DNA from 3 places in the Blautia sp. ZXY-1-B12 genome. Region 2 is predicted to be linked to each of the others. Evidence: a T-box and tRNA genes for the amino acid it is inferred to sense, from the RefSeq annotation. Region 2 holds a T-box; the other regions hold tRNA genes.

Region 1 (8,423 bases), on a different contig from region 2:
TAATATTAGAGCAATTGCCACTGGTATTAGAGCTATCTTCACCACCAATAGCCAAACCACTACCGATACCAGCGCCAGAAGTGGAAGTTGCAGTCACAGTGCTATTAGAAATAGTAATGTCAGAGCAATTGCCGCTGGTATCACTACCTGTACCACTTGAAGCCCGACCACTACCGATACCAGCGCCATCAATGGAAGTTGCAGTTACAGTGCTATTAGAAATATTAATATTAGAGCAATTGCCACTGATACCATTACCTGAAGCCTGACCACTACCGATACCAGCGCCAGAAGTGGAAGTTGCAGTCACAGTGCTATTAGAAATAGTAATATCAGAGCAATTGCCACTGATACCAGCATTTGAAGCCAAACCACTACCGATACCAGCGCCAGAAGTGGAACTTGCTGTTACAGAGACACCTGAAATAACGATATTAGAGACAAACGACTCATTCATGCCACTGCCGATTCCGGCACCATAACCAGCCGGTTCCAGTTTTGACGAAAACGGATAAGGTTGGTCCATAGCTTTGTTTGACGCATCTAGACATCCGGTATCTTTGCCTGGCTCATTACTTATTGTAAGTAATGAGCTATTGTTCTTCTGTAAACCTGCAGAAGATTTGTTAGTCGTTATCAATTCATTGTTACCTTGTAAATATATGAGGACTTCGACTTTGACACTATCCATAATATACAAAGCAGGACCATTAGAAGTGTTAATATTTAAGTTGTTCAGGTGAATTTCAACTTTACCCTGATTTGAATTGATATTTTGAATTACAATTCGGTTTGCGGTTACCTGATTGTTACTGGTAAATTTGTATGTTCCTGCAGCGTCAATTTTATAGATTCCATTATTAACTTTGGAATTGTTAGATAGATTAATTTCGCCATTTCCCTCACCTTGTGCAGCTGCCAGGACATTTTCTGTTTCGTCGCTGAATGCAGGAACATCTTCCGGGCTGAATACGGAAATATCTTCAGATGCTTCTTTTGCCGTATCCTGCTCCTCATCTGTAAAGATTTCAGGAGTTTCTTCAGTTACCTCTTCCAGATTCCCGGAAGTAAATTCCCCCGCAAATATAGCCTGGGGGAGCATGTTTGTGGAACACAGTGCAAGTGCCATAACCCCGGCTAATAATTTCTTTCTCATAAAGATCGCCTCCCTGTTATAAAATATATGTTTATAGGGATATTATACATCATGGAATGAAATTATATAATGCCCGTTAGAAGGCAAAAAAGTGCCTTTTTGCCATTATTTATTTACAAATGGTTTCAATTCTTCGCGTTTTTCTATACCTAGCAGATGGAAAATGCGGGAAAGATAATGTTTGATCGTATTGGGGGACAGAGACAGTTGTTTTGCGATTTCCTGATTGGTCCAGCCTTTGCTTGCGAGCATGGCTATGGAGTATTCCATAGGCATCAGTTTATCTGTAACAGAGGACTGAAGCTGTGGGTTATGAATAGCCATCCAACCACGACTGAAGGCAATAACTGCCTGGGAAAGCTGTCTGTAACTCTCCGGTTCTGCAGGTTTGATGCAGGCTTCAATCTGTCCAAGCATCAACCCATGATATTCGATAAACGGTTCCAGAAATCCATCCGGTTTTGCCATGTTCCATGCTTTTATCAGAGCTTCTCTGGCCTCATCCTGCTGCTTCAGGTTGATCAGACACATAATGATCACGCAGTAGAGATATTCCATGGCAACAGGGTAGCAGCCGTCAAGCATCAGAAAGACAGACTGACATAATCCCAGCGCCCGTTTATATTCTTTGTGAAGATAAGCGTTATGAGCGAGGACATAAACAGCATAAGCGCGAAGCCCGGAAGGTAAAGATGGCAGAAAATCCTGAAGAGGAGGAAGTCCGTCTGTGGGAAGATGCATCAGTACCATGGCCAGATAGTTGGCGAAAACACAGGAAGCCATGGCTCCTTTTGGTGCAGAACTGTCTTTTGCAACAAGAAGACATTCCTGAATATTTCTGAATCCCATTCTGGAAGCAGATGGATTGCCCAGAGTAAGATTGGAAAAAGAATATAAAAGTGCTGCGGACAGGCGCAGACAGAGATCTTTGTCCTGGAGATAAAGTTCCGCAATATTTCTGCATTCTTCTGCACGTCCTGAGAAATAATATAATTCAGCCTGTGCAATCTGCCGTTGATCCGGATCCTGAAAATTATCCACAGTAGCCTGTGCCTGTCCGGGAGTAAAAGAACTGTTCATCAAGGGCATAAGACGGGAAAGAGCAGAATCCTGAAAATTATCTGATGAATTCATTGTAAAAACACATCCTTATATAATAGTAACAAACCGGAACCGGTATCAGCGTAAACAGTCCGGTGTAAATGTAGGAATTAAAATGAAGCCCTGTCTGGCAGTGCAGCGGGCTTCATTATTGTCCGTTAAGGAAATATATAAATTAACATCCTCTTGATTTCATAAAGTCAAGAACCTCTTCTTTGGTGGACATAACGCGAAGAGCACCCTTGCGTGTGGTGATCAGAGAAGCTGCCGCATTTGCGAATGTGAGCAGTTCTTTTAAGTTCTCTTCTGTCAGATTGTCCAGGCCATGTTCCAGAACATAGTTTAAGGAACTTGCGCAGAAGGTATCGCCTGCACCTGTTGTCTCGATAGTCTTTTCCTGAAGGAAAGGAGCAGCTTCCACTTTCATGTCTTTGTAGTAAGCGCGGCTTCCGTCTTTTCCAAGTGTGATAAGGATAAGCGGAATGTTGTATTTCTCTTTCAGAAGTGCGGCACCCTTGTCATAGTCTGTAGTTCCGAACAGGAATTCAACTTCGTTATCTGAGATTTTCAGAATATCGCATTTGCCAAGGCCGTATTCGATCTCTGCCTTTGCGTCATCCAGAGATTTCCATAATGGCGGACGAAGATTCGGGTCAAAGCTGATGATACATCCGGCTTCTTTTGCAACATCGATGGCATAGCGGGTTGCTTCGCGTACTCCTTCGTGAGTGGAAGAAAGAGTTCCGAAGTGGAAGATTCTGGAATCTCTGATCAGGTCTTCCTGGATTTCATCCTTGGTGAGCATCATATCTGCACCCGGGTTACGGTAGAAGGAGAAATCTCTGTCTCCGTCAGGATAGGTATGTACGAATGCAAGTGTTGTATGTACTTCGTTATCAATTACAAGATTGCGGGTGTCGATTCCTACTTCCTCTACGGCATTCTTAAGCTGGGTTCCGAACATGTCGTTTCCGACTTTGCCGATGAATGCAGTTTTTTTGCCAAGCTTCTCAAGCATTGCAAGCACGTTGCATGGAGCACCGCCCGGATTGGCTTCCAGCATTGGATTCCCCTGTGCGCTGCTTCCGTTTTCAGTAAAGTCAATCAATAATTCGCCTAATGCGGTTACGTCAAAGGCTTTGTTTCCCATTTTGTATCCTCCTTGTTGTGATGGAAAGAAGCATAGTATCCGGAACAAGATTCTTTCCATAGTTAATAACATAAATTTAGCGCAGGAAAGGGAATTTGTCAAACAATTTTCTTTATTTTTTTGTGCAAAGATGCTAAAATAAACATAACTTGATTTGTTATTGTTTACAGGTGACGTTTAATGTACCATAAATACGCTGCCGGTAAGGGTAACCGATCATCGTATTTCTGACAATCGGGGAGGTAACGCAGCTATGGACGAAAAAGTATACGGCTATATGGACTGGCCGAGGATTGAAGCTATTGTGTATGGAGAGGAAACTGCTCCCAGAGATGTGATGGGACCAAGGATCACACAGGACGGAGTTCTTATTCAGGGATTTTTTCCTGATGCAGAAGAAGTCAGTGTGATCAGCGGAAAGAAAACCTATGTCTGCGAGAAAGAGGACGAGGCCGGATATTTTGCAGTATTGCTTCCTGTACGCAAGGTGCCGGAATACAGATTTCTTATAAAAATGGGAGAGACAGAGACAGAATGTTATGATCCCTATGCTTTTCCATGCCAGATCACAGAGGAAGAGGAGAAGGCTTTCTGCGCAGGTGTTTATTATGAGGCATATAAGAAGCTGGGCGCTCATCCAATGGAGATTAAAGGAGTGAAAGGTACTCTTTTTGCTGTCTGGGCTCCGAACGCAGTGAGTGTAAATATTGCAGGTGATTTTAATGGATGGATCGGACGTGCGACTATTATGCATCGTATGCCTATGTCCGGTATCTTTGAGCTGTTTGTACCCGGGGTAGAGGCAGGGACACATTATAAATATGAAATTAAAGTCAAAGGCGGCGAAGTTCTGTTAAAGGCTGATCCTTATGGGAACAGTGCAGACCATGATCCTGAGGGAGCATCTGTTGTAGCAGATGTAAGTGCTTTTCAGTGGAATGACGGAGACTGGATGAAAGAGCGTCACAGATTTGATGACAGGAAACAGCCGGTTTCTATATATGAAACATCTCTGGAGGAATGGAAATCCGCTGAGGAACTGGTGGAATTTCTGGCAGAGGAAGATTTTACCCATGTGGAACTCCATCCTGTGATGGAATATCTGGATGATATTACAGGTGGTTATTCTACATATGCATATTATGCACCTACTTCCAGATTTGGAAGCGTGGCGGATTTTCAGAAGCTGGTAGATGAGCTGCATCAGGCGGGGGTCGGTGTGATTCTGGACTGGACACCTGCACAGTTCCCGCGTTATGCCTCCGGTCTGGAGAAATTTGACGGAACACCTCTTTATGAGAGACAGAATCCGGCAGAGGCCATTCATCCGTTCTGGGGAACATTGCTCTATAATTACGGAAGCCCGATGGTGAAAGATTTCCTGATCTCCAATGCCTGCTTCTGGGCTGAGGTCTACCATGCTGACGGTCTGCGTATGGACGATGTGGATGCCATGCTGTATCTGGATTATGGCAGAAATCCGGGAGAGTGGACACCTAATATTTACGGAACCAATGAAAATCTGGATGCTCTGGAATTTCTGAAGCATCTGAATTCTGTGATAAAGGAGAGAAATCCCGGATTGCTTTTAGTTGCTCAGGAGAACGGACTCTGGCCGGAGCTGACAGACAGTGTGGAGAATGACCATCTGGGATTTGACTATAAGTGGAGTGGCGGATGGACAAAAGATCTGCTTGAATATTTGAGCAAGGATCCTATTGAGAGAAAGAATTACCATGATCAGCTGACTATGTCCATGCTCTATGCATACTGCGAACATTATATTCTGACGCTTGGCAGCAGGGATGTTGGTACATTGAAGGATTTCGCGGATAAGCTGCCGGGAAGTGAAGAACAGAAGAATGCGCAGATCAGAGAGGCTTATGCTTATATGATGCTTCATCCGGGATGCAAGATGATGGCACCGGATAAAGATATGCCAAAGGAACTGGAAGTATTTGTCAAAGACCTCAATAATATGTATCTTGCTCATCCTGCACTTTATCAGCTGGATGATGAATATGATGGATTTGAATGGGTTCAGCTGATGAAGTATGAGGAGAATGTGATCGCATTCATGAGAAAGACAGAGAAACCGGAAGAAACTGTTCTGGCTGTCTGCAATTTCGCGGCAATCCCATATGAAAACTACAATGTGGGAGTTCCTTTTGCCGGCAAATATAAAGAAATCTTTAACAGTGATGATAAAAAGTACGGTGGTAATGGTGTAGTAAATACGAGAGTTAAAGCAGCGAAGAAGGCTGAGTGTGATGAGAGAGAGTATTCCATCACAGTAAAGCTTCCGGCACTTGGCGTGGCAGTCTTTACCTGCACTCCGGAAGAAATTGAGAAAAAGCCTGCTGCCGAGCACAGCCAGATCAAGAAATCCATCACCAAGACAAGAACTGTACGAAAGGCTGCCGGGAAAACAAAAGCAGCTGTAAAAACTGCAGTGAAACCGGTGACGAAAAAGGTGACAAAAGAAGCACCCCAAATAGTGAATAAAACGGAGGAGAAAATACCGGTCAAAAAGGACTTGACAGAGAAGAAATAATATTATAAACTAAATGCTGTGGCTGTCAGAATTATCAATTTCTGACAGATTACAGCATAAGCTGAAATAGCTCAGTCGGTAGAGCACTTCACTCGTAATGAAGGGGTCGTGAGTTCGAGTCTCATTTTCAGCTTGAAAGATATTGGGCAATTGTAATTTTATAGAAAATCCGCTATACTGAAAAGCAGAGTATAGTGGATTTTTTATGTTTTTATGGAGGTTCGTATGGTGAGTACCTTAAAATTGCCGGTAGGAATTGAAATGATTGTAAAGAGAAATTTACGTTACTGTCCACACGCCACTATCCCGCGAGGTGTTTTGGCATGAATATGCAAAAATCCCGAGACATACAAGCCAAAATTCCATTGCCGCAGGCAATCTGGAATGAATTTTGGCTAAGTTACTGTGAACGGAGTGAACAGTAACAAATTTACTTGACAATCTCGGGCCTATCCTTTAATATAACTTTTGGATTATACCAAATAAATAATGACCGGGAATCTATCAAGAAGAATGGTTGATTTCCGGTTTTCTTATGTGGACATCATGGTCAGGAGTGCACGCAGACTGGATGGAACAGGACGGACCGGATATATCTATAATTGGAAAAATGGACATATACAGATGCGAAACCATGCAGAGACTGGCACTGTAACAGGCGTCAGCATTGGCATAAACCGATGTAGGGGCGAGAGCTTTTACGCGTGGTTTCGTATCTTTTTTAGTATAAAGAGGTATCTTTTTTATATGAAAGGAGCTGAGTATAGTTGGCAGAGGTTTCACTTGAACTGAAGGAGATAAAGAAAAGTTTTACAGAAGGCGAAGCAGTTCTGGATAATATCAGTCTTGAGATCAGTAAAGGGGAGTTTATTACTTTGCTGGGATCTTCGGGATGCGGCAAGACGACAACATTGCGAATCATTGCCGGTCTGGAACAGCCCGATGCAGGAAGTGTCTGGCTGGATGGCAGGGAAGTGACAGGTCTGGAGCCGAACCAGAGGGATGTGAATACAGTATTTCAGAATTATGCCCTCTTTCCACATATGAATGTTGCGGAGAATATTGGCTATGGTCTGAAACTGAAAAAAGTTCCTAAGAGTGAGATCAGGAAAAAAGTTTCTCAGATGCTGGAACTGGTGCAGCTTGAAGGATATGAAAAAAGAAAGCCTTCCGAACTCTCGGGCGGTCAGAAACAGAGAGTTGCCATTGCGAGAGCACTGGTGAATAATCCCAAAGTTCTGCTTCTGGATGAGCCGCTGGGAGCACTGGATCTGCAGCTTCGCCGCGCGATGCAGATAGAACTGAAGCATCTGCAGAAGAAACTGGGAATTACATTTATCTATATCACTCATGATCAGGAAGAAGCTATCAACATGTCTGACAGGATTGCGGTGATGAGGGACGGACGTATTGAGCAGATCGGAACACCGGATGAAATCTATAATCATCCAAAGACCAGTTATGTGGCAACATTTGTAGGAAATGCGAATATCCTGCATGGAGTTGCAGAGAGTATTCAGGGAGAGAATGCAATCGTAAAAATTGGAAATGACAAGGTAATTGTAAAGCTTGAAACAAGTCAGCAGAATACAGGGGCAAAACAGCACCTTACAGCAGGAGAGAACGTAACTCTGGCTGTGAGAAGTGAAAATATATTGTTGCAGGAAGCTGCCGCAATCGGTGATACCGGTACAGATAACGGAGACACTGTTGATATAAGTGTGGCAGGCGGGATTTCGGATATACATGATACGAATAGTATATCGGGTTTACAGGCGACTGTTACAGAGAAGAACTTCGCAGGAGGTCAGCTTCGTGTAACTCTGAAGCTGAGTGATGGTACACAGTTGATCGCCAGCAGATACGGAATCGACGCATCCGTAGCAGAAGGCCAGACAGTGAGATGCAGTTTTTCTGCCGACAGATGCAGTACTGGTAGACAGGGAGGACATTCATGAAGAAGCGTAGAAACCGTTCTGACAGTTCTGCATGGATGGCACTTCCACTGTATATTTTTACCATTGTGTTTGTGGTATGCCCCCTTGTCTATATGGTGGCGCTGAGTTTTGCTACGCCCTCCAGAGGATTTGGGGTGACCTGGAAATTTACGCTGGACAATTACAGAAATATTCTGGAACCTGTATACCTGAATACATTTGTGGAATCACTGAAGCTGGCATTTACCAGTACGATAGTGATCGCTTTGATCGGCTATCCGTTCGGGTATTTCATGGCGAGGCTGCCGGAGCACAGAAAGAAAAAGGCGCAGCTTCTGTTGTCTACGCCGTTCTGGGTAAATTCCCTGATCCGTCTGTATGGCTGGATCATTATTCTGCAAGAAAAAAAGGACTTTTGAATTTTGTATTGATAAAACTCGGGATCATCTGAGAAACCGCTGTCCATCCTGTACAGCTATCCGGCAATTGTGATCGGTATGATTTATGTGCTTCTCCCGTTTATGA
Region 2 (12,121 bases):
TTCTCAACGGATGTGAATGTGAGCCTCTGTTAACAGCAGACCACAGAGTACTCCTTGAGTATGCAGATGACATTATTTTTGGCCTGAAAGCAGTCCTTAAGACAACAGGTGCCGAGAAGGGTATCATCGTTATCGAGGACAATAAGCCGGATGCCATTGAATTAATGCAGAAAAAAGTTGCTGACATCGGAAACATGGAAGTATTTGTTGCAAGAACCAAATACCCGCAGGGCGCTGAGAAAACTCTCATTAAGCGAGTTATGGGAAGAATTGTTCCAAGCGGCGGTCTTCCGGCAGATGTCGGCGTTGTAGTAGATAATATCAGTACAGTAAAAGCAATCTCCGATGCGATCCAGACAGGAATGCCTCTGGTTGAGCGTGTTGCTACAGTAACAGGCGAGAAGATCAAGAATCCTGGAAACTTCGTTATCAAGATCGGTACAAGCGTAAGAGAGCTGATCGATTACTGCGGCGGATTTACAGATGACGATGTTCTGGTTAAGATGGGCGGACCAATGATGGGATTCCCTCTGAACACACTGGATGTACCGATGATGAAAGGCTCCAATGGTATCATTGCCGTTGAACCGGATGAGACAAAAGAACAGCCGTGTATCAAGTGCGGACGCTGCGTAGATGTCTGTCCGATGGAGCTTTCACCTCTGTATTTCGTGAAATATGCGAAAGACGAGAACTGGCAGGGCATGAAAGACATGAACGTTATGGATTGTGTTGAGTGCAGATGCTGTCAGTATATCTGTTCTTCCAAGATTCCGATCATTAACAGTATCAAAGCCGGAAAAAATGCAGTAAGGGGGATGAAGTAATATGTTGATTACCCAGTTAAAAGCAAAAGAAGCGATTACATCACTGACAGCCGGAAAGAAAGTTTTCATTATCAACTGTCATGGATGTAAGGAAGTTCGTTTTCCGGAAAAAGAAGCTGCCCGACTTCAGAAGGAACTTGCAGCTGAAGGAAATGTGACAGGAATCATGACAACTGATTACATCTGTAATCCGGAAAATATGGAATTACGTCTTAAGAAACATATGAGCAAGATCCAGGAAGCAGATCTGGTTCTGGTATTCTCCTGCGGTGTTGGTGTACAGACCGTTTCAGAATATCTGGAAGATAAGATGGTCTGTGCAGCCTGCGATACATACCCGGTACCAGGTTTCCAGGGCGTGACACCGTTAGAGTACAAATGTGACCAGTGCGGTGAATGCTACCTGAACCTGACAGGCGGAATCTGCCCGATCACAGCATGTTCAAAGAGCCTTGTGAATGGCCAGTGCGGCGGTTCCAAGAACGGTAAATGTGAAGTGGACAGCGAAATGGAATGTGGATGGGAACGCATCTACAGACGTCTGAAAGAGATCGGACGCCTTGACGCGCTGAAATGTCCGACACAGATTCATAACTTTGCAACAGACGATGAATTAAAATAGATTATAATGATTGGAGCAATGTACAATGAAAATGAAAGAATTATTCGACCGTGGTGAATTTGTAGTTTCTGCAGAAGTAGGACCGCCAAAAGGAATCCACGTAGATGAACTGGTAGAAGAAGCAAAAACATACCTCAAGGATGTTCATGCAGTTAACGTAACTGATAACCAGTCTTCTGTTATGCGTCTTGGATCTCTTGCAATGTGTAAAGTTCTCAAGGATGCAGGCATGAATCCGATCTTCCAGCTGGCATGCCGTGACAGAAACCGTATCGCTCTGGAGTCTGATCTTCTCAGCGCTGCAATGCTGGGTATTGACAACATCCTCTGCCTTACAGGTGACCATACAAAGATGGGTGACCACCCACAGGCAAAACCTGTATTCGACCTTGACTCCGTATCCCTTCTTCACACAGTGAAGCTTCTGGAATCCGGTGTGGATCTTGGCGGAAACGAACTGGTTGGTGAGCCGCCAAAATTCTCCAAGGGTGCTGTTGTATCTCCATGCAGCGATTCCGTTGACGCACAGCTTGCAAAAATGGAAAGAAAAGTAGCTGCAGGTGCAGAATACTTCCAGACACAGGCAGTATTTGAGCCGGAGAAATTCATCAAATTTATGGAAAAAGCAAAACAGTTCGGAAAACCTGTACAGGTTGGTATCATCATTCCGAAGTCCGCTGGAATGGCTAAATTCATGAACAACAACGTTGCCGGCATTCATGTTCCGGACGAAATGCTCGAGGAACTGAAAGCAGACAAAGAAAAGACAAAAGCAGGTATCACAGGTGTTGAGATCGCTGCACGTATCATCAAAGAGTGCAAGCCATACTGTCAGGGTGTACATATCATGGCACTTGGTTGGGAATCCAAGATCCCGGATCTGCTGAAACTGGCTGAGATTTAAGAAAATAAAACTCTGAGCTGTAAACAGTAACATCATTACAGAACAGTACTGTAAATAATTAAAAAAGCTGTCTGGCTTCCGGAGGTATCTGCATCCGGAACAGACAGCTTTTTGTATTTAACCCTTGACCGCACCTGCGGAAACACCTTCTACAATGAATCTGGAAAGAAGAATGTAAACAATGATGACCGGGAAGATGGAAAAGGCGATCATTACATACACCTGTCCCATGTCGAATTTCAGAAAGTCTGCGCTTCGAAGCTGTGCGATCAGCACGGGAAGTGTTTTCTTTTATTTGATTCGGTTAAAATGCTGATATTTTGAGGAAAAAGTGAAAGAATAATAAAACAGGGCTGTCGTATGAACCAAAAGTTCATTGACGACAGCCCTGTTTTTAACAGAAATAACAGTTTCTGTACTTATCTGAAAGGGAAGATTATTTATTCTCTTCCTGTACTTCAATTTTGCGGATTGTTTTATTCTTGATTTCTTCTTTGATCGCTGCAAGGAAATCACCAAGGTCTTTCATTCCTTCATCACCGAGGTAACGGCTTCTTACGGAAACCTTGCCTTCTTCTTCCTCTTTGGCACCGACGATGAGCATATATGGAACTCTTGCAAGACGTGCTTCACGAATCTTGTAGCCCATTTTCTCGGAACGCTGGTCAACGGAGCAGCGGATTCCGTTTTCTTTTAACTGTGCTTCCACTTTGGCGGCATAGTTGTGGAATTTCTCAGAGATCGGAATTACACGAACCTGTTCTGGGCAGAGCCAAGTCGGGAACATACCTGCATATTTCTCAATCAGCCATGCCAGTGTTCTCTCATAGCATCCCATGGATGTACGGTGGATGATGTATGGACGCTGTTTCTCACCATTTTCATCGATGTAGTACATATCAAACTGTTCAGCAAGAAGAGCATCCCACTGGATCGTGATCATTGTATCTTCTTTTCCGTATACATTTTTGGCATTGATATCAACCTTAGGTCCGTAGAATGCAGCTTCTCCAACATCCTCTGTAAATGGAATGTTCAGTTCTTCAAGCATCTGACGGATATGAGCTTCTGTCTGATTCCACACTTCTGCATCACCGATGTATTTCTCTCTGTTGTTAGGATCCCATTTGGAAAGGTGATAGGTTACGTCCTCCTCTACACCAAGAACCTGCAGACAGTACTGTGCAAGTGCGATACAGTCTTTAAATTCTTTTACCATCTGGTCAGGTCTTACGATCAGATGACCTTCGGAGATCGTGAACTGACGCACACGTGTCAGACCATGCATTTCCCCGGAATCCTCATTACGGAACAGAGTGGATGTTTCACCGTAACGAAGAGGCAGATCACGATAGCTGTGCTGTTCTGCTTTGTATACATAGTACTGGAATGGGCATGTCATAGGACGAAGCGCAAATACTTCTTTGTCTGTTTCTTCGTCGCCGAGAACGAACATGCCCTCTTTGTAATGATCCCAGTGTCCGGAAATCTTGTAGAGGTCGCTCTTTGCCATTAACGGAGTTTTTGTTCTGATATATCCGCGTTTTGTTTCTTCGTCTTCAATCCAGCGCTGAAGCTCCTGCATCATGATTACACCGTTTGGCATGATAAGTGGAAGTCCCTGACCGATTACATCTACAGTTGTGAAGATTTTCATTTCACGTCCAAGTTTATTGTGATCGCGTTTTTTTGCTTCTTCCATCTGTTCCAGATGTTCTTTTAACTCATCCTTGGAAGCATAAGCTGTTCCGTAGATACGTGTGAGCATTGCGTTCTTTTCACTGCCTCTCCAGTAGGCGCTGGAGGAGGAGAGAAGCTTGAATGCTTTTACACCCTTTACGCTCATAAGGTGAGGACCTGCGCAGAGGTCTGTCCAGTCTCCCTGGGAATAGAAAGAGATTTCGGAGCCTTCCGGAAGATCTTCGATAAGTTCTACCTTGTATGGTTCATTTTTCTCCTGGAAGTATGCGATGGCATCTTCTCTTGATTTTGTGAAGCGTTCAATCTTAGCGCCTTTTTTGATGATCTTTTTCATTTCTTTTTCGATTGCATCCAGGTCATCACGGGAGAATGGAGGGCAGTCGAAATCATAGTAGAATCCTGTATCAATAGAAGGTCCGATAGCAACCTTTGCATCCGGGAATAAGGTCTGTACTGCCTGGGCAAGTACGTGGGATGCTGTATGGCGGAGAACTGCAAGTCCTTTTTCATCTTTTGCTGTCAGGATGTTTAATTCGCAGTCACTGTCAATAACTGTTCTCAGGTCTACAACTTCTCCGTTTACTTCTCCTGCACAGGCAGCACGTGCAAGTCCCTCGCTGATGTTGTAAGCAATGTCGATTACGGATTTTGCTTCAGCGTATTCTTTTTTTGAGCCGTCTTTTAATGTTACGATCATGATGATTATCTCCTTTACGTTAGTATGGATTTGTTATAGTTGCTGTTCACTGTTGATATCCCACGGAGCGTGTTGTTGAGAACGGAGTGAACAGTAACAGTTTTTTGTACTGCGAAGGGGTAAAAGAAAGAATAAAAAAATCCCCTACAGTACGGTTAAATACTGTAGGGGACGAGATAACATTACTCGCGGTTCCACCCCGGTTGTTCTGATACATTACTGATGGATAAATCATCTGATCAGAACCGCTTCATTCGATGGTAACGGAATCACCGGACTGTATTAAAGTCACTCAGAGGTGGTCTTCGGCTGGTTCGCGATGAAATGCTTGCACCGGTATACATTTCTCTCTGTAACGTTCCTCAGCGTACTCTTCTCTTCAACGTTTTGATCCTTCTTATCTTTTCTGCCGCCTATTATAAACTTGCAAAGTGGGTTTGTCAATCAGTAAAATGCAAAAAGTTGATTTACGAAAATAGAGATTAATGTTATACTGACGAAAGTGAAAAACAATAAAAAACATGAAAGGAATCAGATAAATGAGCAGATGGGAAGAAAATATACGTAAAGTAATACCATATACACCAGGCGAGCAGCCCAATCAGCCGGATATGATCAAGCTGAATACCAACGAGAATCCGTATCCGCCGGCACCTGGAGTGGAGAAGGCGTTGAGGGAGATGGATACAGATACTATGAGACTTTATCCGGATCCTACAGCAGGAGAACTGGTACATGCCATTGCAAAGAATTACAGGCTGAAGGATGAACAGGTTTTTGTGGGAGTAGGTTCCGATGATGTGCTTGCCATGAGTTTCCTTACATTCTTTAATTCACAGAAGCCGGTTCTTTTTCCGGATATCACATATTCTTTTTATGATGTATGGGCAGACCTGTTTCGCATTCCATATGAGAGACCGGCACTGGATGAGAACTTTCATATAAGGAAGGAAGATTATTTCAGAGAAAACGGAGGAATTGTATTCCCGAATCCGAATGCGCCGACAGGTGTGGAGATGCCGCTGGAGGAAGTGGAGGATATTATCCGCCATAATCCTGATGTGATTGTGATCGTGGACGAGGCTTATGTGGATTTTGGTGGTCAGTCGGCGCTTCCATTGATTGAAAAATATGACAACCTTCTGGTCGTACAGACATTTTCCAAGTCACGTTCTATGGCTGGGATGAGAATTGGTTTTGCGTGTGGAAATGAGAAACTGATCAGATTCCTGAATGATGTGAAGTATTCTTTTAATTCTTATACTATGGACCGTACAGCGATTGCTGCAGGTGTGGCGGCAGTTGAAGATAAAGCATATTTTGATGAGACATGTAATAAAATCATAGAGACAAGAGAATGGACAAAGAAAGAATTGAAGGCACTGGGATTCTCTTTTCAGGATTCTATGTCTAACTTTATTTTTGCTACGCATAAAACCTGTCCTGCGAAAGAACTTTTTGAGGCATTGAGAGGGCAGCATATTTATGTTCGTTACTTCCAGAAGGACAGAATTGACAATTTCCTTCGTATCACAGTTGGAACAAAGGAAGAAATGCAGAAATTTATTGATTTTTTGAAGGATTATCTGAAGTAAAAGTTAGGAGGTTTTATGGAAGCACTGGTACATTGGTTCTCGCAGAATCTGTCACAATATATTTCACCGGAAGGGGCAGTTTTTATTATTTCAATGATTCCGCTTTTGGAACTCAGGGGAGGATTGCTTGCAGCATCCTTACTTAAGATATCGGCTGCAAAGGCAATTCCACTGTGTATTGTTGGAAATATTATTCCTATTCCGTTTATTCTGTTGTTTATCAGACAGATTTTCAAGGTTTTAAAAAAGACGAAACTCTTTCGGGGACTTGTTATGAAATTGGAAGACAGGGCAATGAGAAAAAGTGATCAGGTAAAGAAATATGAGTTTTGGGGACTGATGCTGTTTGTGGGAATTCCGCTTCCGGGAACAGGGGCATGGACAGGATCTCTGATTGCATCTCTTCTGGAAATTGATATTAAGAAGTCCTCTCTGGCAATTTTTTGTGGCATTATTATGGCAACTGTCATTATGTATATTGTTTCTTATGGATTAGTGGGAAATCTGGTACATTAATTGTCTTCTTAAATAAGTGTTATTAATATCTGATTTACCGGAAATCCGGGGACATATTTTATGTCTCCGGATTTCTGCTTTTATGTCGATAATATCAGTTTTATGACGTATAAAACAGCTTGCCAATAATAAAGATTTGGAATAATATGGTATTGTCAATTATGAAGAAGATGTGCTAAGATAAATATAAAGATACCGGTGTGCAGACAGGATTACTACAGGAATTAACTTGTCGACACAGGAGCAGGAGTATAATTTTCCTGCGATATGCATTGCTGCAGATCTGATATTCGTGTCACTTCAGACAGATTATCCCACTAACTGTTACAGGAAAAGTTAATAAAGAATAAATTGCTCAGATACATAGGAAGTCAAAAAAACAAAAATAAAAATAATTATCAATATTAACAATCAAAACAAAAAGCAGAGGATTATTTTATGAGAGAAAAGTATGAATCATTATCACTGGCAACTTTAAAGGATTTGGCAAAAGCCAGAGGATTAAAAGGGGTTTCAGCATTGAGAAAACCGGAATTGATCGAGAGAATGCTTCACGAAGATGAACTGGAAGGTGAGACAAAAAAACAGGAAACAGTCCGGGAGAAACCGCAGCAGAGTGAAGTGGAAGGTAACGGAGAGAGAATCCCCCAGTATAACAAAACACTGGAACGTACACAGTATCATGCCCCGGCAGAGGCAGTACAGCTTGACAGTGGAGAGAGAGCAGACGGAATCCTTGAGGTACTTCCGGATGGATATGGGTTTATCCGATGTGAGAATTATCTTCCGGGGGAAAATGATATTTATGTATCACCTTCTCAGATACGCAGATTTAACCTGAAAACAGGTGATATTATTAAGGGGAATATCCGTATCAAAACACAGGGAGAGAAATTCAGTGCCCTGCTATATGTGACCTCTATCAACGGATTCCATCCCAGTGAAGGGCAGAGACGATATAATTTTGAAGATATGACACCGATTTTTCCAAATGAGAGACTGATAATGGAAAGACCGGGCGGCACAGTTGCCATGAGGATCGTAGATCTGATCAGCCCTATCGGTAAAGGACAGAGAGGAATGATCGTATCTCCTCCGAAAGCCGGTAAGACAACTTTGCTGAAAGATGTGGCAAAGTCTATTCTGAGAAACAATCCGGACATGCATCTGATCATTCTTCTGATCGATGAGCGTCCTGAGGAGGTTACAGATATCAGGGAGGCCATCTGTGGCGATAATGTGGAAGTCATTTATTCTACATTTGATGAGCTTCCGGAACATCATAAACGTGTGTCTGAAATGGTAATAGAACGTGCACGTCGTCTGGTGGAACATAAAAAAGACGTTACAATTCTTCTTGATTCTATTACAAGACTGGCAAGGGCATACAACCTGATCATACCGCCCAGCGGACGAACTCTTTCCGGTGGTCTGGACCCGGCGGCTCTTCATATGCCGAAACGCTTTTTTGGTGCGGCCAGAAATATGAGAGAGGGCGGAAGCCTTACTATTCTTGCTACAGCGCTTGTGGATACGGGAAGTAAAATGGATGATGTAATTTATGAAGAATTTAAGGGAACCGGTAATATGGAACTGGTGCTTGACCGAAAACTGCAAGAAAAGCGGGTATTCCCTGCAATTGATATCCAGAAATCCGGTACAAGAAGAGAGGATCTGCTGCTGAGTAAAGAAGAACAGGAAGCGGTTTACATTATGCGAAAAGCCCTCAATGGAATGAAGTCAGAAGATGCGGTAGAACAGATCCTGAATATGTTTACCCGTACAAAAAATAATGCTGAATTTGTGCAGACTGTAAAAAAACAGAAGTTTATCTGAAACGTTGTAAAAAAACAGTTACTGTTCGCTCCGTTCTCAGTAACAAAAATATTAAATAAATTTTAAAATAAATTTTAAAATAACTTGCATTCCATGGGACGATATGTTATACTCATAAAGCTGTTTAATAGTAAATTCGTCAAATGAATACGAATAGAAAATAGAATCTTTACAGAGAGGTGAAAATCATGAGAGAAGGAATCCATCCTAATTATTATCAGGCAACTGTAACCTGCAACTGTGGTAACACATTCGTAACAGGATCTACAAAACAGGACATCCACGTAGAAATCTGCTCTAAATGTCATCCATTCTATACAGGTCAGCAGAAAGCAGCTCAGGCTCGTGGACGTATCGATAAGTTTAATAAGAAATACGGCCTGAACAAATAATCAGAATATAGTAAGAATTGAGAAGGTTGAGGTTGGGAAATCTCAGCCTTTCTTGTTTCTTTGGGAGAAATATAATGAAATCATCGAACATCGGCGGTCAGGCTGTAATGGAAGGCATTATGATGCGCCATAAGGATAAATATTCCATTGCTGTCCGCAGACCGGACAATGAGATTGAATTAAAAGTAGAAGATTACAAATGTGTATTCGGAAATGCAAAATTTCTCAAATATCCACTGATCCGAGGTGTGGTAAGCTTCGTGGATTCTCTGGTGGTCGGCACAAAATGTCTGATGTATTCAGCGGAGATCGCAGGGGATGAGGAGGACGAAGAGGATAAGCAGAAGAATGCTGCTCTTTCAGAAGAGGAGCTTGCTGCAAAAAAGGCAAAAGAAGATAAGCAGTTCAAATGGCTGTTATATGTGACAGTTGCTGTCTCGATCGTGGTATCAGTTGCCGCCTTTATGTTGCTGCCATACGCCCTTGCAAGTCTTTGCAGAAGGGTTGGCGCTTCGGAATTTGCAGTTACAATAGTTGAGGCATTTGTAAAGCTTGCATTGTTTATGGGATATATGCTTCTGATTTCCAGAATGAAGGATATTCAGAGAACATTTATGTATCATGGAGCAGAGCATAAGTGCATTAACTGCGTGGAACATGGACTGCCGCTTACGGTGGATAATGTTCTTGCAAGCTCCAGACTGCATAAGAGATGTGGAACCAGTTTTCTGTTTCTGGTTATGCTGGTCAGCATTTTTCTGCATTTTATTTTTGTATTGGTTCCATTTTACTGGGTGAGACTGTTTGGAAGACTTCTTATGGTGCCGGTTGTAGCAGGAATATCTTTTGAGATTATTCAGTGGGCTGGAAGATCAGACAGCAAACTTGCTGACTTTTTCAGTAAACCGGGTCTGGCAATGCAGAAACTTACAACTAAGGAACCGACAGCAGATATGGCAGAGGTTGCGATTAGGGCTGTAGAGGCGGTTTTTGACTGGAAAGCATATCTGAAGGAAGAATTTGGAGTTGAAGCAGAACAATGAACGGAGAAACTCTGACAGGATTATTAAAAAAAGGACAGATGATCCTTGCACAGGCGGGGATTAAGGAAGCCGGGCTGGATGCCTGGCTTCTCCTGGAATATGTCACAGGAAAAAGCCGGGCGTATTATTTTGCATACGGAGAAGAAAGTGTCACAGAAAGTGTTGCTGAAAGATATCTGGAACTGATCAGCAGACGTGCGGGACACATACCGCTGCAGCATCTGACGCATCAGGCTTTTTTTATGGGGCATGAATTTTATGTGGATAAGAATGTACTGGTACCCAGACAGGATACGGAAACACTTGTGGAGTCCGCTCTTGAATGCATGAAAGCTGTGAAAAATCCATATATTCTTGATATGTGTACAGGATCCGGCTGTATTCTTATCAGTATTCTGAAGGAGAGAGCTGATGCACACGGAACAGGCGTGGATCTGTCAGATGAGGCACTGAAAGTGGCTGTGCGGAATGCACGGACACTGGAAGTGGCAGAGCATGCGGAATTCGTACAGAGTAATCTGTTTTCTGAAATGCAGAACATTGTGTACGGAACAGAGTATATGAAAAGGACTGCTGTAAAAGATACTGTAAAAATGACAGAATGCGAAAATAGTAATAGAAATTATAGCAGAGCTTATGATATGATTATATCAAATCCGCCATATATTCCTACGGCGGAAATTGAAGATCTTATGGATGAAGTAAAATTGCATGATCCGCGTATGGCGCTGGATGGTATGGAAGATGGACTTTATTTTTACAGGGCTATCACGAAACAGGCACAGGATCATCTTGTTCCGGGTGGCTGGCTTTTGTATGAAATCGGATGCAGCCAGGGAGAAGATGTGGCAGCTCTTTTGCGGAAATATAAATTTGAAGATATTGAGATAAGGCAGGATCTGGCCGGGTTGGACCGGGTGGTTCTGGGGCGAAAGAAATTACAGGAGGATAAATATGTTTGATAAATTAGACGATCTGCTCATTCGTTTTGAAGAGGTGCTTAATGAGCTTGGAGAGCCGGGAGTTACCGATAATCAGGAACATTTTCAGAAGCTGATGAAAGAGCAGAGCGATCTGCAGCCGATAGTAGATGCTTACCGGGAGTACAAGAAAAACAAAGAAACAATACAGGACAGTCTTTCCATGCTTGAGGAAGAGAAAGATGAAGATATGCGGGAAATGCTGAAGGAAGAACTGTCTGAGGCAAAGAAGAATGTAGAGGAACTGGAGCATGAACTTAAGATCCTTCTTCTTCCGAAAGATCCTAATGATAACAAGAACGTTATTGTGGAGATCCGTGCAGGTGCAGGTGGGGATGAAGCTGCCCTTTTTGCAGCAGAGATTTACCGTATGTATGTGAAATATGCAGAATCCCGCCGCTGGAAAACAGAAATGATGAGTCTCAATGAGAACGGAATCGGCGGATTTAAGGAAGTAACATTTATGATCACAGGTGCAGGTGCTTATTCCAGACTGAAATATGAAAGTGGTGTACATCGTGTACAGCGAGTTCCGGAAACAGAATCCGGCGGACGTATCCATACCTCTACCTGTACAGTTGCTATTATGCCGGAAGCAGAGGAAATCGATTTCCATCTGGATATGAATGACTGTAAATTCGATGTGTTCCGTGCATCCGGAAACGGTGGACAGTGTGTCAATACAACAGACTCTGCTGTGCGACTGACACATATTCCTACCGGAATCGTAATTTCCTGCCAGGATGAGAAGTCACAGCTTAAGAATAAAGATAAAGCACTGAAAGTTCTTCGCTCCCGTCTGTATGAGATGGAGCTTGCCAAACAGCATGATGCTGAGGCTGAGGCAAGAAGAAGCCAGATTGGAACAGGTGACCGTTCAGAGAAGATCAGAACTTATAATTTTCCACAGGGCCGTGTGACAGACCACAGAATCAAACTGACACTGCACAGACTGGAGAATGTTCTGAACGGGGATCTGGATGAGATCATTGACAGTCTGATCGCAGC
Region 3 (12,121 bases), on a different contig from region 2:
GATTCCCTCAATGGCATCCTCGATGGGATGGGCGAAATCATACATTGGATAGATGCACCATGTATCACCTGTTCTGTGGTGAGTCATATGAGCAACACGATAGATAACCGGGTCGCGCATATTCATGTTCGGAGATGCCATATCAATCTTGGCACGAAGCACTTTCTCTCCGTCTGCATATTTACCTTCTTTCATCTCTTCAAAAAGCTGCAGGTTCTCTTCTACACTTCTGTTTCTGTATGGACTTTCTTTACCCGGCTCTGTAAGAGTTCCACGATATTCACGGATCTGATCTGCTGTCAGGTCACATACATAGGCTTTGCCTTTCTGGATCAGCTTTACAGCAGCTTCATACATCTGTCCGAAATAGTCAGATGCAAAAAACAGTCTGTCTTCCCAGTCTGCACCAAGCCATTTGATATCTGCCTTGATGGATTCTACAAACTCACTCTTTTCTTTGGTCGGGTTTGTATCATCAAAACGCATGTTGAACTTGCCGTTATATTCCTGTGCAAGACCATAGTTTAAAAGAATAGATTTCGCATGACCGATATGAAGATATCCATTCGGTTCCGGTGGGAAACGTGTATGCACGGTGTCATAAACACCCTCTGCTAAATCTTTATCAATGATATTCTCAATAAAATTTTTGGAAACTGTTTCGTTCTCCATCTTCTTCCCTCCTGTTGTCGTATTTTATACTGTTTTTTCACACATCTATATATAAAAAATACAACTGAATATTTTTTATGTCGAATGAATTTATATTATCATTGGAAATTCCATCTGTCAACCGTTTACACAACAGTGACAGGCCTTATATTTCTCAGACGTTACTGTTCACTCCGTTCACAGTAACGTAGCCAAAATTCATTCCAGATTGCCTGCGGCAATGGAATTTTGGCTTGTATGTCTCGGGATTTTGCATATTCATGCCAAAACACCTCGCGGGACAGTGGTGTGTGAACAGTAACTCTCAGACTTCATCTGCACTCTCTTTCAGCAGCTCATATCCTTGACTAACATCTTGCAAAATATTATAATTATATCAACATATCAAGGAGGTGCGGCAATATGAGTAATGCACTACCAATTGAAGATTTAAGTAAAACTTACCTGGAACATTCTATGGTTATCAATAACTTTGTTATCAAGATCGGCAGCCAAATCAAAGACAGCTTATGTCGTGTCTTTGGTGATGGTGTTCAGTATGAATGGCGTGAAAATGATGATAAAGTAATCATTCCTGACGTATCAATCATCTGTAACCTGAGAGACCGTAAGAACATTTCTTTCACTGGCATTCCCCGCTTTGTGATGGAAGTTTTGTCCAATGCCACAGAAGAATATGATCGACATGAAAAGATGGATATTTATTGCAAGGTCGGTGTCTCTGAGTATTGGATCGTTGACTGGAGAAAAAAATCTGTAGAGATTTATCTCTTCGATTTCAAAGAAGATGGCACTGGTTATCCGTATCTTTATAAGACTGTCACAGCCCAGAATAAAGAAGATTTACATCTGGTTATGTTTCCGAATCTGAAGATAACCTTTGACGAGCTGTTCGACATTGGTGAATATTAACGAAAAATAAGGCATAAACCAAGGAAATAGTTTACTCTTTTTATTTGTTTCAGAATGTTTCAGAATCACTTGCATATTGATTTCCTGATCTGCATATGCTATAATGCCAGTAGGCGAAAAGAAATAGCAAGTCCATGTAGACAAAAAGAATGAAGCCCTCAGTAGTGCGAATACTGGGGGCTTCTTCTTATTTTTTATGGCAGACAAGAAACTGCCAGGTTAGTGTTGCCCTACTTATCTCCGTCTAACCATTTGCAAACATAATAGGCAGCTATGCTTGCCATAAAGGTGACAAGAAAAGAAACAGCAAGATTCTCCATATAGACTTCACCTCCTCCCGTTGCCGGGTATCGGTTGGACAACACTGTAAGTATAACATATCTCTTGTCATTCTGGAAGTACAAACAGTTCTTAGAAGTTTATAAAATAATACTGGGTTTATTCGAGTATATCATCCTAAAATCATCTTCAGGAATAGGAAGAGTCTCAGTACAAAAACTGCAATTCTGAGCAGTATCCCGGAACTGCAAATTGCACAAAAAAAATAATCAGAACCTATGTCCTGATTATCTTGAGTAACTTTTTGAGTAACTTTGATTTACTGGCACCTCACAAACCCAGTAAATAAGCCATTCTTAGCAAGCTGATGACGGGAATTGAACCCGTGACCCCTTCCTTACCAAGGAAGTGCTCTACCTCTGAGCCACATCAGCATTGTGTCGGATTTACCGCTCACATTTAAATATACTACCAGAACTTGTTTGTATTGTCAATCCCTATTTTTAACTTTTTGATTTTTATTTTTGGGTTTTATACAGATATCTTTCTATTTTTGATATTGCTCCAACTGCTCTCTGATCTTGGTTCGGATACGCTGTAATGCATTATCTATGGATTTGGGTGTTTTTCCCATGATCCAGGCAATCTCTCCGTATCCGTTTCCTGCCAGATAATATTCAAGAACCTGGTTCTCCATTGGACTTAACGTTGCTGTTATCTCCTGCTCCAGATCCTGGACATTCTCTTGGTCAATAATGATAGACTCCGGGTTCTCTCCCCAGTTATCTCCAAGATGTTCTTCATTTTCCCCATCCTGTTCGCTGAGGGAAATATAGGAATTCAGCGGCTGGTGCTTCTGCCTGTTGGAACTCTGGATGGCGTTGTAGATCTGTCTGTCCACACATATACTGGCAAAGGTCTGGAATGCAGCATCCCTGTCCGGCTGGTAATCGCGGACTGCCTTAAACAGTCCGATCATGCCTTCCTGTATCAGGTCATCGTTCTCCCCGCCTATCAGGAACATGGTCCTTGCTTTCTTGCGGACCATGTTCTTGTATTTTTCCATCAGATAGTCGAGGATTTCTGATTCCCCGTTTTTGAAACGGGAAATTAATTCTTCATCTTTAATTCCGTCATACTGTTTCATCAATTTAACCCTTCCGTTTTCTGAAAATCTCTATCATTCGCCCAGAGGGCTTCTTATAGCATAACAATATTGTGGAATAATTTTCTGCTGCAAAAATTCCTCTTAATAATCGCTGCACATCCTCACGAAGCCTTTATCTCAGACTGAGATAAACTTATTTCTTCTGCAGTCTCTGACGTACAATCTCATATCCAAGTACTCCGGCTGCCACAGATGCATTGAGGGAATCAATGTCACCCTTCATAGGAATAGATGCCACGAAATCACACTTCTCACGGATCAGTCTGCTTACACCTTCACCTTCATTGCCGATCACTACGCCGATCGGACCTGTCAGGTTAAGATTGTACATGGTTTCACCGCCCATATCTGCACATACAAACCACATGCCCTGTTCTTTCAGTTCATCGATGGTATGTCCCAGATTGGTAACTTTTGCAACAGGTGTATAGTTTAATGCACCTGCTGAAGTCTTGGCAACTGTGGAAGTCAGTCCAACTGCTCTTCTCTTGGGAATAATCACCCCATGTGCACCTGCAAGGTTTGCTGTACGGATGATCGCACCAAGATTATGAGGATCCTCAATATTATCCAGGATAAAGATAAAGGGATCTTCTCCTTTTTCCTTTGCCTTCGCAAGAATATCTTCTACACTTGCATATTCATAGGCTGCCACCTGAGCGATCACGCCCTGATGTGCGCCTGTCTCGCTTAACTGATCCAGACGTTCTTTTGCCACATAATTAATAATCGTATCTTTTTTTCTTGCCTCTCTGGCAATAGTGCGGACCGGTCCGTCCTGGCATCCGTCCAGGATAAAAAGCTTATCTACACATTTGCCGGAACGAAAGGCTTCCAGAACCGCATTGCGTCCTTCTATCTGTTCACTCATATCTTATCCTCTCCGATCCCTACACGGACCAGTTCTATGATCCTGCTGAAATCATCTTTTAAATATAAATAGCCCATCAGAGCTTCAAACCCTGTTGCCCTGCGGTAGTCTGCCATAGTTGCATGTTTGGCCATTGTAGGAGAATGAGCATTCCTTCCTCTTCTGTAAACGCTGTGTTCCTCCTCTGTAAGCATGGGCTCAATCACTTCCATCATGGAAGACTGAGTTCCTGCCTTAACCAGACTGCTGGCTTTTCTGTGAAGCTGGTTTACCGGACAGTTGCCTTTTTTTACAAGGATCGTGCGGATCACCAGTTCATAGACGCCATCTCCGATATACGCCAATGTCAGCGGAGAATAGGTTCGTAAGTCTTTATCCTCCAAATGAAATACCTGATTAAGCAAACCTTTCAAACTACTTAAACTCTCTTCATTAAGCCCGTTTGTCTCACTCATATTATTCAAGCTCGCTTCCATTTTACTCCCTCGCGGGTATCCTTAAGGATGATTCCCTTAGCCAGAAGCTCATCTCTGATCTCATCTGCTCTTGCGAAATTCTTTGCTTTTCTTGCTTCCTGACGCTCTGCGATCAGGTCTTCGATTTCTTTATCAAGGATTTCTTCTGTTTTCACAGCCTTCAGACCAAGTACATCGCATAATTTCACCATTGTGTCAAGAAGTGCTCCTGCAAATTCTGCGGAACTTGCCTCTGATACATTTGTATTTGCAAATTTAACCAGTTCAAAAATTGCTGCCAGTGCATCTGCTGTGTTGAAATCATCATCCATAGCTTCTTCAAATTTCTTTACGAATTCCTGTGCCTGTGCAAGCAGTTCTTTCTCTGCATCTGTTGCAGTTTCTGTCTGTGCTGCTGCTTTTCTGTCCTTTAAGTTTGCTGCTGCATCTGTGATACGTTCTAATGCATTCTTTGCAGCTTCCATCAGATCTGCGCTGAAATTCAGCGGACTTCTGTAATGGGCGTTCAGCATGAAGAAACGAAGCACCTGCAGGTCATACTGTTCACTGATTTCACGAACAGTACGGAAGTTTCCAAGAGACTTGGACATTTTTCTGTTATCAATATTTAAGAATGCATTGTGCATCCAGTATTTTGCAAAGATTTTGTCGTTGCAGCATTCACTCTGTGCGATCTCGTTCTCATGGTGAGGAAAGATCAGGTCTTCTCCGCCTGCATGGATATCAATCTCATCACCAAGGTATTTTTTCGCCATAACAGAACACTCAATATGCCATCCCGGACGTCCATCACACCATGGTGAAGGCCAGGATGGTTCTCCCTCTTTCTTCGGTTTCCAGAGAACAAAATCCAGTGAATCTTCTTTCTGGTCTTCACCGGATACCTGCAGAGAACGGAAGCCGGACTGCAGATCATCCAGGTTCTTGTGCGAAAGTTTGCCATATTCTTTGAACTTCTTAACTCTGAAATAAACAGTACCGTCTGCTGCCGGATAAGCATATCCCTTATCAACCAGAGTCTGGATCATACTGATCATTCCGTCGATTTCCTGTGTTGCCTGCGGATTAGTTGTTGCAGGCTTCACATTCATGCCGTCCATATCTTTTCTGCATTCAGCAATATAGCGCTCGGAAATCTCCTGCGCACTTACACCTTCTTCGATAGCCTTCTTAATAATCTTGTCATCAACGTCTGTAAAGTTGGATACAAAATTCACTTCGTAGCCTTTGTATTCCATATATCGGCGTACGGTATCGAAAATGATCATCGGACGTGCATTTCCGATATGGATCAGGTTGTATACAGTCGGACCGCAGACATACATACGAACTTTTCCCTCTTCGAGAGGTACGAATTCTTCTTTTCTACGTGTCAGTGTGTTAAAAAGTTTCATGTTCTATTCCTCCAGTTTTCTCTATCATTAACTCTCTTTTCTTTCATTAAGAAGACAGATTGCCTGAGACGCAATTCCTTCTTCTCTTCCCGTAAATCCCAGTTTTTCCTCTGTAGTGGCCTTAATGTTCAGCTGAGACTCATTGATTCCCATTGCTTTCGCCATATTGGCTCTCATCTGTGGAATATGAGGTGCCATCTTTGGTTTCTGTGCAATGATCGTTGCATCTATATTTCCGATCTCATAGTGGTGTTCTCTCAAAAGCTTCGTCACATGCTCCAGCAGCAGAATACTGGAAATCCCTTTATATGCAGGGTCTGTATCAGGAAAATGTTTTCCGATATCGCCCAGTGCTGCTGCTCCCAGAAGTGCATCCATAACTGCATGGATCAGTACATCTGCATCTGAATGTCCCAGGAGACCTTTCTCCCAGTCTATCTTCACACCACCCAGGATCAGATCTCTGCCTTCGGTCAGCCTGTGTACATCATATCCCATTCCAACACGCATAATCATTCTCCTCTTATATCCAGCATCTTGCTGATTCTCAATAAGCTTAACCGTCTCCTTGTATAAGGAGCAAGTCTGAGGCTTGGCAAAACAGCCGATTCATCGAGTCCGATATCATAAACGGTTTTCGCGCATCCGGCTTTCTCCAGCAAACGGAACATAGTCTGTTCACTGGGAAGCTCATCAATAATCTCCTCTATCCCGTTCAGGCATTTTTCCAGATGCTGGGGTGAAATAGTTTCTAACAATTCCGGCTCGTTTTCTTTTCTTATTTCTTCCAGAAGTCCTTTTTTTCCAAAAGTTTCTTTCAGAAGCTCCTCGTCCTCATTCTCATAGGGTTTTGCGTGACATCGTCCCTGTGTGATGGCTGCAGCGATACGCTTGTATTCTTCCAGTACAAGAAGTGCTGCTACAGAAACCTTCTCTCCGTGGAGTGCATCCAGCGGACCATTGATCACTTCCATATCCCACAGATGTGTGACCTGGTGCTCTGCACAGGACGCAGGCCTTGAATTACCAATCATCTGCATTGCAAGTCCGGAAAGAATCAATGCATACATAAGCTGTTCGCATTCATCTTCCTCTCCCTCTGTAATATCCTGAATCGAAGATTTCACAGTTTTTAACGCTTTCTCTTCCAACTTTACAGTTTCGCGGCAAAAATACTCTCCGGTGACCAGGTTCGCGATCTTCCAGTCTGCAAGACAGATGTATTTCGCCATCAGATCTGAAATCCCGGCTGCAGTCAGGCGCTGTGGTGCTTTTGAAAAAATATCTGTATCTGCATATACACAGATCGGAGCTACTGAAGGCACAGTCTTCTTTACTCCATCCAGGGTCATTGCTGCTACTGTTGTTACAAATCCATCTCCACTTGCTGCGGTAGGCACTGAAATGAAAGGTACTTTGTAATTATGTGCAATATAACGGCTGATATCATGGATCGTGCCTGCTCCTACTGCAAGGATCAGGTCAATGTCCTCTTCCATGTTGTTCTCCACAATTTTTATTGCATGCCGGTCTGCCTGAAGTCCCTCTGCATCCAGAACAAGTACCTGGCACCTGTCATAGATATCCTCCATAAGTTCCTCTGTTGCTGCATAGGTATTGGTATCGCAGATGACCAGCGGGGATATGTACTCTCTGAGCATTCCCTCTGACATCTCTTCTTCAAGCTTCTCTACAGCTCCGGCTTCTATCAAAATCTCTTTCACTGCAATCTGGTGTTCCCTGCCGCAGCTGCAAGGTCGGGCAAAATCGTCCGCATCAACTCGCATTTAAATTCTTCCTCCTGACTTTCCTGAATCAAGCGGATAAAATCATCCGTTTGACTATCTGCTCATAATTGAATAGTTGTTTCACAACCTGATTCGGTTAAACTTTTTTTCTATAGGCATAGTTCGTTGGTATTATACATGATTTTCCTATAAAAATCAATCATTCCGCGCAGGTCTGGCGGCTACAGGTTCAAATAATTATATACAATCTTTGAAATATTCTGTATGTTCGTCACCGCCGTACTCTCCGGGCAGTTTTCAGACATCACACATAGGATATAAGTTGTCTTTTCGCCATAGACAATTGCGATATCGTGCTGATCCTGATCTGTCTCGCCGGTCTTGTTGGCAGATTTTATTCCATCCGGAAGTCCCTGGGGGATTTTCCAGGTGTTTTCCTGATTTGACAGAAGATTTAACATTTCTTCTGATGCATCTTTGCTGACACATTCCCCCTTGTAGATTTTTTCAAGCAGAGTGCCGCAATCTTTTACAGAAGTCATGTTTCTGCCACCCAGACTCTCCTGTGCGGATGCTGCAGGATGGAGGGTGTGCTGCACACTTGTCTCTGTATAGCCCTCTTTTTCCAGATATTTGTTAATATCCTCCGCACCTTTTTTGAAATCAAGGGAATCTGTCTGAAGCTTCACCAGTTCATTGCAGGATTCATTGTCACTGACTGTGATCATATTCCACAGCAGGTCATTTAATTTTACATCTACAGTTTTTGTATCTGCAGTATTTAATTTCTTTGCCTCATCTGCCTTTACCTGCTCCATGTCCTCATATGTCTTTGCCATTACAAAGGCTTTGATCAGACTTGCAGAATAAAGGGAAGTATCATTGATCAGGATTTCCTTTTCTTCATTAAGGTCTTTCACATAAACACTCCAGGTTCCCTGATATCCGGACAGCATCTTCTCAAGCTGAGGCTTCAGATTATCCATCCCAAGATCATCCATATTCACGATCTTTCCCGTATCATCCACAATAAAACCATCATCCGTCACTGTGCTTTCCTGAAGCAGGGCGCCATTTGTACCGCCAAAATAATAGCTCCCGTCAAAATTCATTTCATAACAGTCCATCTCAAGTGAATGGATGCCAGGCTCGGTTACCAGTCTGCCATTTTCATCAAAATAATAATATCCGTTCAGAGTAATCCCGTCTATTGCCAGATTGTCAATATACCTTACCTGCGGTGCTGCTGACAGACGCCCCAGATTGTTCACAAAGTAATATCCGTCAAATTTCTCTGCCTCCTGGGCATTCTGTGTATCAGCTTCCTCATCTGTCTTATCCCCAAACACTGCAACACCTTTCAGATGCTCCATATGAGGACTGCAGGCTTTGAATTTCCCATCTGTATCATGGTAATAATATCCGTCAAATACAGTTCCGTCTATCTCATAATCCTGAAAATAATGGATCTCCGCCTGGGTACTTCCGGCGCCATTCACATCCAGACAGTAAAATCCGTCACTCTTCATCATATATTTCCCGCTTCCGTCTCCCATTGGCTGAATCTGTGCCTGCCCGGTGACAGATGCAAGACTCTGCTGTGCAGCCATAACAGGAACCGGCAAAACCAGTGCCATGGAAATGGCTCCGGCCAGACTTCCGGCTATGATATAACTTTTAATATAATATTTCGCTGTTTGTCTATTTTTTCTCATGCAAAACTCCTTTTACGGTTTCTTTTCACATCCCATTCACAGTAAGCAAAGTATATATTGTTTTATTCAGGATAGCAAGATTTTTATCTTTTTTCCAGCAAAGACCAGAATCTCAGTATCAGTGTTCAGTTCAGTTCTTTTCTCTGATCCTCTTCCAGAAGCTTCCCAGCTGTTCTTCCACAGTATTTAAAGTACAGTTTCCCCTGTCAGACCACTCAGCAGGAAATAGATTCCTGTAATCTTTCCCTGCAAATCTCTCGTCCAGCAGAAGTATGATCCCTGTGTCCTCCTGGGTTCTGATCACACGCCCGGCTGACTGCAGCACCTTATTCATCCCCGGATATCTGTATGCATAATCAAATCCGTTCACACCTTTTTTATCATAATACTGTCTGAGGATTTCCCTTTCTGTTCCGATCTGAGGAAGACCGGTTCCTATAATGATCGCTCCGATCAGCTTCTCTCCCATCAAGTCAATCCCCTCTGAAAAAATCCCGCCCATTACGCAAAATCCCACCAGTGTTCCCTCTGATGCAGAAAATTCCTCCAGAAATTCCTCTTTCTCCCTCTCATTCATTCCCGATGTCTGCGAAATACAGCGAACCCATTCCGCTGAAAACTCATTCTCATACACCTCCAGAACATCTTCCATAAATTTATAAGAAGGAAAGAATACCATATAATTTCCTTTTCTTGTCCATACAGTTCTGGCAATGTAAGATGCGATCCTGTGATATTCCTCATATCCTCTTCTGGTATACCTGCTGCTCACATCCCGTCCTGTGAGAATGCACCTGTTCTCCTGCCTGAAAGGAGAAGTCACATAAATCCCATAGTCATCCTTTCTGGTGCTTAAAAGTGTACGGTAATAATCCATGGGAAGCAGAGTCGCAGAAAAGAAAACCGCACTTTTTCCCTTTTCCAGACATCTATGAATATTTGCTGCAGGATTTACACAGAAAAGCCGCAGAATCACCTTTCCCCCTTCTCCCATTTCTGTATAAACCACATAATTTTCATCCAGAAGTTCATCAATGTTCAGGAAATCTCTCACACAGAAGTAAAATTCCAGCAACTGCTCCGGAAGTTCCTTTCCATGAAGTTCCTCCAGAAGCTTGTCCATCTCCCCCATCACCTGAAGCATTCCCAGGGAAACTGCTCCGGGATTTGGCAGGATTTCATACTCTGTACACTCCTTTTCCAGAATTCGAAGCTGTCTGTTCACTTTTTCCAGTGCTCGCACCAGACCTTTACTGTAATCCCCGGCCAGTCTCTTCGCCTCCAGTACATCCGCTCTGTCCACATGAGCACTGTACATTTCCCTTCCCCTGTCCACCAGATTGTGAGCTTCATCAATCAGAAAAATGTATTCTCCGGAAGTACCCTCCCCGAAAAATCTTTTCAGATAAACATTGGGATCAAATACATAATTATAATCACAGATCACAGCGTCCACCCAGACTGCCAGATCCAGGCACATTTCAAAGGGACACACCTGCCATTTCTTCGCATATTCCAGCAGAGTATCCCTGTCATAGCTGTCCTGCGTGGTCCACAGTTCAAAAACAGCATCATTCACTCTGTCCAGATGTCCTCTCGCCCACAGACAGTTCTCAGGATTGCATTCTGTTTTATCGCAGAAGCACAGCTTTTCCTTCGCGGTAATGGTTATCACTTTAAATTTCAGTCCATGCTCCTTTAATATGGAGAAAGCTTCTTCAGCCACAGTCCTGGTAATGGTCTTTGCTGTAAGATAGAAAATATTTTCCCCCAGCCCTGCACCAACTGCTCTCACTGCAGGAAAGATCGTGGACATGGTCTTTCCTACTCCTGTAGGTGCCTGGACAAAAATCTGTCTTTCTGTGGATATAGTGTGATATACACCGGATACGATTTTTCGCTGTCCCTCACGATATTCAAAAGGGAACTCCAGATCACTCATGGACGCATTCCGTTCTTTTTTCCATGCAAGCTGGTATGCGATCCATTTATGATACCTGTCCAAAAGATTCTGGTACCACAGTCTGAGTTCTTCCAGCGTATATTCTTCTCTGAAAAACTTAAGCTCCTCTGTGTCCAGATTCCCATATGTCATCTGCACTCCGATCTTCTCCGTTTTTTGCTCCTGTGCGTAGATCCAGGCATAACACATTGCCTGTGCACGGTGAACCTCCACAGGCTTTTCCAACTGACTGACATCTGCATAAACACCCTTAATTTCATCGATCCAGCACTGTCCATCCTCTGTGAAGATTCCGTCAGCTCTGCCCTCTACCTGGATACTTACATCTTCATATTCTGTTTTATATTTAAGAGAGACCTCCGCTCTGTAATGGCTTCCCATCCTGCCCTGTATTTTTCTGTGCAGTCTGCTGCCCTTCTGCATTGCTTCTCTGTCAGAAGATCCTCCCCGGTTGTCAAGATCCCCGCTTCTTAATATAAACTCCACCAGATTTCTGACGGAAATACGAACCACCGGCTTATCCATATCAAAACACCTCACGCAACAATAGCTACCAAATAGTTACCCAACATCGTCCGTTCATTATAACACAGAATTCATCATCATGTAAAAACTCCTGAATTCAAGAAAGAATCCTGCTTGCAGGATTCTCCGCCTGCAACAGGTCGCTTCAGCGACATAATTCCGCTCCGTCGCAGTGCGATCCTGCCCGGAGGGCTTTTTTATGTTATAGGAACATTACAGAGTAATTTCCTATAATATAAAAAGCCGCCAGAAATCTCTATGCTGATTTCTGACGGTCCATTATTTTATTTATCCTATGATTGGTAAACATCATATCCACAAATTGCTCCGCTGTGAAGGAGCTCCTGCAATTCTCAATTAGATCTGGGTAATTACAAAGATATCATAAATTGCCTTTA

The links. A T-box is a leader RNA that pairs with one kind of tRNA and senses whether it is charged. The one in region 2 lies ahead of thrS (threonine--tRNA ligase), so its partner is inferred to be a tRNA-Thr.
Region 1: it encodes a tRNA-Thr, which carries the amino acid that the T-box ahead of thrS (threonine--tRNA ligase) is inferred to sense. The anticodon was not compared.
Region 3: it encodes a tRNA-Thr, which carries the amino acid that the T-box ahead of thrS (threonine--tRNA ligase) is inferred to sense. The anticodon was not compared.

The regions. Positions count from the first base shown of each region.
Region 1 covers NZ_JBWJVP010000221.1:16-8,438, reverse strand. Annotated here, with positions in the region: partial or broken gene AC075L_RS14665 (hypothetical protein) at 1-1,156, opposite strand, end outside; gene AC075L_RS14660 (helix-turn-helix domain-containing protein) at 1,262-2,290, opposite strand; gene AC075L_RS14655 (carbohydrate kinase family protein) at 2,433-3,407, opposite strand; gene glgB (1,4-alpha-glucan branching enzyme) at 3,661-5,961, shown strand; tRNA gene AC075L_RS14645 (tRNA-Thr) at 6,022-6,094, shown strand; gene AC075L_RS14640 (ABC transporter ATP-binding protein) at 6,729-7,919, shown strand; gene AC075L_RS14635 (ABC transporter permease) at 7,916-8,317, shown strand.
Region 2 covers NZ_JBWJVP010000176.1:2,436-14,556, forward strand. Annotated here, with positions in the region: gene rsxC (electron transport complex subunit RsxC) at 1-827, shown strand, start outside; gene AC075L_RS09755 (methylenetetrahydrofolate reductase C-terminal domain-containing protein) at 829-1,449, shown strand; gene AC075L_RS09760 (methylenetetrahydrofolate reductase) at 1,475-2,353, shown strand; partial or broken gene AC075L_RS09765 (carbohydrate ABC transporter permease) at 2,471-2,644, opposite strand; gene thrS (threonine--tRNA ligase) at 2,790-4,751, opposite strand; T-box leader at 4,916-5,143, opposite strand; gene hisC (histidinol-phosphate transaminase) at 5,291-6,346, shown strand; gene AC075L_RS09780 (COG2426 family protein) at 6,362-6,862, shown strand; gene rho (transcription termination factor Rho) at 7,301-8,698, shown strand; gene rpmE (50S ribosomal protein L31) at 8,887-9,090, shown strand; gene AC075L_RS09795 (DUF1385 domain-containing protein) at 9,165-10,133, shown strand; gene prmC (peptide chain release factor N(5)-glutamine methyltransferase) at 10,130-11,095, shown strand; gene prfA (peptide chain release factor 1) at 11,088-12,121, shown strand, end outside.
Region 3 covers NZ_JBWJVP010000275.1:22-12,142, forward strand. Annotated here, with positions in the region: partial or broken gene AC075L_RS19425 (glutamate--tRNA ligase family protein) at 1-672, opposite strand, end outside; gene AC075L_RS19430 (Uma2 family endonuclease) at 1,075-1,584, shown strand; tRNA gene AC075L_RS19435 (tRNA-Thr) at 2,226-2,297, opposite strand; gene sigH (RNA polymerase sporulation sigma factor SigH) at 2,411-3,010, opposite strand; gene rlmB (23S rRNA (guanosine(2251)-2'-O)-methyltransferase RlmB) at 3,165-3,902, opposite strand; gene AC075L_RS19450 (Mini-ribonuclease 3) at 3,899-4,378, opposite strand; gene cysS (cysteine--tRNA ligase) at 4,363-5,772, opposite strand; gene ispF (2-C-methyl-D-erythritol 2,4-cyclodiphosphate synthase) at 5,800-6,282, opposite strand; gene AC075L_RS19465 (sn-glycerol-1-phosphate dehydrogenase) at 6,285-7,559, opposite strand; gene AC075L_RS19470 (serine hydrolase) at 7,742-9,235, opposite strand; gene AC075L_RS19475 (ATP-dependent DNA helicase) at 9,366-11,723, opposite strand; gene AC075L_RS19480 (aspartate kinase) at 12,081-12,121, opposite strand, start outside.